2 linked regions of the Lujinxingia sediminis genome follow. The protein of the gene in region 1 interacts with the protein of each later gene in a pairwise test. Links are inferred from orthologs where the notes say so. Each region holds a gene or a part of one and is shown on either strand. Other genes may lie near its edges.

Region 1 (2,930 bases):
GCTTGCGCACGGGACGATAGCGCTAACGGCGGCGTAATTGAAGGGGAAGCGCGGTGTGTCAAACTTTTCTGCTTGACTTGGTTAGGTCGGCGCATACGGTATGCCGCGTTAGCACTCCCCCCTTGAGAGTGCTAAGGAGCCGCATCGGCCCCTGTTTTCCAACACTCAACGTGTTTCTTAACCCATTCTACGAGGTGAAGCGATGAAGATTCAGCCCCTGTACGATCGCGTCCTGATCCAGCGCGTGCCCAGCGAAGAAAAGACGTCGACCGGTATCATCATCCCCGACACCGCCAAAGAGAAGCCCCTTGAAGGCATCGTGCGCGCCACCGGTAAAGGTAAGCCCGGTGACGACGGTAAGCCCGTCGCGCTGCAGGTCAAAGAAGGCGACAAGGTCCTCTTCGGCAAGTACTCCGGCACCGACGTCACGATCAACGGTGAAGAGCACCTGATCCTGCGTGAAGAAGAGATCCTGGCGGTCATCACCGACTGAGTCTCACTGCCTCCTCGCGCACCAGTACAGGGCGCGAGAGATGTACTGCGTATGAATCTGGCTCGCCGGATGCGGCGAGCAACCTAACCGAAATTTCAGGAGACAGATCATGGCCAAAGAGATCATTTTTGATACCCGCGCGCGCCAGCGCATCCTCAACGGGGTTAACACCCTTGCCAATGCTGTGCGCGTGACCCTGGGGCCGAAGGGCCGCAACGTGGTCATCGAGAAGAGCTTCGGCGCTCCGCTCATCACCAAAGACGGCGTGACCGTCGCCAAGGAGATCGAACTCGAGGACAAGTTCGAAGACATGGGCGCCAAGATGGTCAAAGAGGTCGCCTCCAAGACCTCCGACACCGCCGGTGACGGTACCACCACGGCGACTGTGCTGGCCCAGGCCATCCTGCGCGAAGGCACCAAACTTGTGACCGCCGGTCACAACCCGATGGAAATCAAGCGCGGCATCGACAAGGCCGTCGCCGTGGTGGTCGAAGAGCTGCATAAGATGGCCACCGAGACCAGTGAGCGCGGTCAGATCGCGCAGGTCGGCACCATCTCGGCCAACAACGACGACTCCATCGGTAACCTCATTGCTGAGGCCATGGAGAAGGTCGGCAAAGAAGGCGTCATCACCGTCGAAGAGGCCAAAGGCCTGGAAGACGAGCTGGAGTTCGTCGAGGGGATGCAGTTCGACCGCGGCTACCTCTCGCCCTACTTCGTAACCGACGCCGAGCGTATGGAAGCGACCTTCGACAACCCCTTCATCCTGCTCTTCGACAAGAAGGTCAGCTCGATGAAGGACCTTCTGCCCCTGCTGGAGCAGGTCCACGGTCAGGGCAATCGCCCGCTCTTGATCATCGCCGAAGACATCGACGGTGAAGCGCTGGCGACCCTGGTGGTCAACAAGCTGCGTGGCGTACTCAACGTGGCCGCGGTTAAGGCGCCGGGCTTCGGCGACCGCCGCAAGGCCATGCTTGAAGACATCGCCATCCTCACCGGTGGCAACGTCATCAGTGAAGAGCGCGGCATGAAGCTCGAAGCCGCCACCCTTCAGGACCTGGGCACCGCCGGCACCGTGACCATCACCAAGGACTCCACCACCATCGTCGGTGGTCAGGGCACCAAGGATGCAATCACCGGCCGCGTCAACCAGATTAAGGCTCAGATCGAGTCCACCACCAGCGACTACGACCGCGAGAAGCTCCAGGAGCGCCTGGCCAAGCTCGTCGGTGGTGTGGCCGTGATCAAGGTCGGCGCCCAGACCGAGATCGAGATGAAGGAGAAGAAGGCCCGCGTTGAAGACGCCCTCAACGCCACCCGCGCTGCCGTCGAAGAAGGCATCGTCCCCGGTGGTGGTGTGGCCGTGCTGCGCGCCTCCAAGGTGCTCGACGGCCTTGAGCTTGAGCGTGAGCAGGCCTTCGGTGTCGACATCGTGCGCCGCGCCGCTCAGGAGCCCATCCGCCAGATCTCGGCCAACGCCGGTGTGGAAGGCTCCATCGTCATCCAGAACGTGCTCAGCAAGGATGGCAACTACGGCTATAACGCCCGCACCGACGTGTACGAAGACCTCGTCCAGGCCGGCGTCATCGACCCGGTGAAGGTGACCCGTACGGCGCTTCAGAATGCGGCCAGCATTGCCGGTCTGATGCTGACCACCGAGGCGATGATCGCCGAGAAGCCCAAGGCTGGCGACGACGACGCCGGTGCTGCTGGTATGGGCGGCATGGGTGGTATGGGCGGCATGGGTGGCATGGGCATGATGTAAGCCCTGTGTGCGTCGGCTCCGCGTTGAGTGCAACGAGAGCCCACGCCACCCCCGACGCCTTAAAGCGTTGAAAGGTCCGCCCCCCGTGAGATGCTCGCGGGGGGCGGTTTTTTTATGGGCGCATTTGCGCCAGAAGGTCGCGCTGTGGTCTCGCGTCAGCCTTGAACTCCTTCCACAAGGAGGCGATGGACCGTGGGGATCTCGGGTGCTAGATTCGTGCACCCGCGGTCCTGCGGGTGCACGTGGTGTGTTGAGCCAGAGAGTTTGCATGTCCCACCCAGAAGCTGAGACCCGGGCGTTTCGTGAGCTGCGCGCCGGGGTTCTCTTTGAAGGAAAATACCGCATTATGCGGCCGCTGGGGGAGGGGAGCTTTGCCACCGTGGTGCATGCGCGTCATGAGGTGATGGACCGTGATGTGGCGCTGAAGTTTTTGCGTCCCGAAGTGATGGCGGCTCACCCCGAGGTGGCCGAGCGTTTTATCACCGAGGTGCGCGTGGCCAGCCGCCTCAAAGACCCGCATACGGTGGCGATCTTCGACTTCGGGACCACCTCCGATAGCATCCCCTACATGGTGCTGGAGTACGTCGATGGGCGTACCCTCGATGAGGTTATTGAAGCGCGGGGGGCGTTGGGCAAGCGCCGATCCATGGAGTGTTGCCTGCAGATCCTGGC
Region 2 (2,908 bases), 320 kb from region 1 along the record:
GTCATGGCCGAGCTTGAGGGGATGGGGCTTCTTCATCAACCCCATACGTCTGCCGGGAGGGTGCCCACCGCAAGTGGCATGCGACTTTATGTGGACCACCTGGTGGCTACCGGAGCAGTGGTCACCGGTCCCCATGCGGACTGGCTGGCAACCCTCTCGGAGCTGGAAGCCGACGATGTGGGGCAGATGGCGCGCAGCGCCGGGTTGCTCGTTAGCCAGATCTCGCATCTGACGAGCCTGGTCTCAACGCCGCGCCTTGCCGCAGCACGCCTGCGTGACGTGCAGCTCTCATGGCTCTCTGAGCATCGCATTCTGGTCGTGCTCATCACCGAAGACGGTCGCGTCTTCAACCGCGTGGTGCGCATGGAGGAGGCCGTGGAGCGCAACTCCATTGAGCGGATGCGCAACTACCTCTCCGAGCTGGTCGTCGGCCGCAGCCTCGTTGAGGTGCGGCGACGCGTGCGTCAGGAACTCGCCGCAAGTGAGTCACGCTACCGAAGTTACGTGCGCCGGGCGCTCTCGCTCAGCCAGCAGGTTCTTGACCTGGCGACCGGAGCTGAGCTTTACGTTGAGGGACAGCTCAATATCCTCGATTTTGGCGAGCTTGCCCATGACATCGCCCGGGTTCGGGAGGTCTTGCGCACGCTCGAAGATAAGGAGCGGGTGCTCGACGTGCTCGACCGCATTTGCGAGGCGCGAAAGGTTCAGACCCTCATTGGCTCCGAGCTGGGATTGGACCTGGGCGACGACCTCAGTTTGATTGCGTGCGGCTACTACCGCGAAGGCGAACAGGTGGGACTGGTCGGCGTACTCGGGCCCCTGCGCATGAACTACGCACGGATCATTCCTCTAGTCGAGCATACCGCCCGTATGCTATCGAAAGAGCTTGATGAGCTGAGCTAAACGGCTACAACAACCCTTCCTTTTCAACCTGATCTGGGGCGAGCACACGCAGTGGCGTGACTCGTCCAGCTTGTGTCTCAATGAGGAGCGCGCCTTGACTGAGAACGAGAAGCACGACGAATCGATGGACGAGCCCACCGAAGTCAGCACGGAATCCACCGGGGCCGAAGATCCGGCCGGTCACGAGGCCGAGAGTGAGAACCTCGATGATGACCTCTTTTTAAGCCCGGATGGCGACGATGATGAGGTCATCGTGGTGGGTGACGAAGACTCCGATGCCGGCGATGAAGACAGCGATGCTGACGACGACGAGGACGAAGCGGCGGCAGCCCACGACGCGCTGAAAGTCGAGCTTGAGGCAGCCCGCACCCGGCTCGGCGAGGTCAGTGAAGAGCGTGACGAACTCAAGAATAAGCTGATGCGCTCGGTAGCTGATCTGGAGAACTACCGTCGCCGCGCCGACCGCGAGAAAGACGACCTGCGCAAGTACGGGATCGACAAGGTTGTCTCCGACCTCATCCCGGCAGTCGATAACCTGGAGCGTGCATTGCAGCACGCCGAAGGCAAAGAAGACCCCTCCTCGATCGTCGACGGCGTGACGATGGTTTACAAGCAGATCGTCAACGCGCTGGCGAAGTACGGAGTTCAGGGTTTTGTATCGAAAGGCGAGCACTTTGACCCGCAGCGCCACGAGGCGATTCAGCAGGTGGAGAGCACCGAATTCGATACCGGCACGATCGTCGAAGAGTACCAGAAAGGGTACTTCTTGCATGACCGTTTGCTGCGCCCGGCGCTGGTCGCTGTTGCAAAACGCATCGACGCCCCGCAGACTGAAAGCTCCAGCGACGAAGGACAGGCCGAGGCGTCCAGCGAGCCTGATGGCGACAGCGATGAAGGCGCGGCCGCTCAGGACTGAGACGCGGGCAGACCCACTTCCTTGAATCTCGGATGAGGCGAGACGCATGGCATATACGATCGGCATCGACTTAGGGACGACCAACAGCTGCGTGTGTGTGATCGCCAACGGCGAACGCATCGTGATTCCCAACGCTGAGGGCACGCGCACCACGCCTTCGGTGGTGGCGTTTACCGACGACGGCCAGCGTATTGTAGGTCAGGTGGCCAAGCGTCAGGCTCAGACCAACCCGGAGAACACGATCTATGCGGTCAAACGTCTGATCGGTCGTCGCTTTGATGCGCCGGATGTCGAGCAGGCCAAGCGCAGCTGTGCCTATCCGATTGTGGAGGGGCCCAATGGCGATGCCTGGGTGCGTGCCCAGGATAAAGATTATTCGCCGGCGGAGATCTCCGCGCTGATTCTCAAAGAGATGAAAGCCATCGCCGAAGATTATCTCGGCGAGGAGGTCGAAGACGCAGTGATTACGGTGCCTGCGTACTTCAACGATGCCCAGCGTCAGGCGACCAAAGACGCCGGTCGCATCGCGGGCCTCAACGTACTGCGTATCGTCAACGAGCCCACCGCTGCGGCGCTGGCGTACGGTCTTGCACGGACCGATACCAGTGACATGAAAGTGGCCGTCTACGACCTCGGTGGCGGCACCTTCGATATCTCGATTCTGGAGCTCTCCGACGGTGTGTTCAGTGTGCTCTCGACCTCAGGAGATACCTTCCTGGGGGGGGAGGACTTCGATAACGCCATCATCGACTGGCTGGCCGACACCTTTGAAGATGAGCACGGCGTCGATCTTCGTGAGGTGCCCATGGCCCTGCAGCGTCTGAAAGAAGATGCCGAGCGGGTCAAGTGCGAACTCTCCAGCACCGAGGCGGCCGAGATCAACATGCCCTTTATTCACATGGGCGATGAAGGCCCGCTGCACCTGGAAGTCACCCTGACCCGGGAGAAGCTCGAGGAGCTGGTTGACCACCTGGTGGAGCGCTCACTTGATCCTTGTCGCACCGCTTTGCAGGATGCGCACGTAGGCCGAGATGAGATCGACGTGGTGTTGCTGGTCGGCGGTATGACGCGCATGCCGCGCGTGCGAAA

What was found. The genes of interacting proteins can lie anywhere in the genome.
Region 2: the proteins of groL (region 1) and grpE interact in binary tests that used the Escherichia coli proteins (3 or more experiments, as listed by UniProt). The link is inferred for Lujinxingia sediminis from one-to-one orthologs.

What each region holds. Positions count from the first base shown.
Region 1 is NZ_SADD01000001.1:517,710-520,639, forward strand. It holds groL (chaperonin GroEL), read left to right. Parts: upstream 1-602; coding sequence 603-2,258; downstream 2,259-2,930. Other genes in the region: EA187_RS02120 (co-chaperone GroES), read left to right, coding at 203-493; EA187_RS02130 (serine/threonine protein kinase), read left to right, coding at 2,527-2,930.
Region 2 is NZ_SADD01000001.1:842,398-845,305, forward strand. It holds grpE (nucleotide exchange factor GrpE), read left to right. Parts: upstream 1-997; coding sequence 998-1,819; downstream 1,820-2,908. Other genes in the region: hrcA (heat-inducible transcriptional repressor HrcA), read left to right, coding at 1-903; dnaK (molecular chaperone DnaK), read left to right, coding at 1,866-2,908. UniProt on the Escherichia coli protein: Participates actively in the response to hyperosmotic and heat shock by preventing the aggregation of stress-denatured proteins, in association with DnaK and GrpE. It is the nucleotide exchange factor for DnaK and may function as a thermosensor.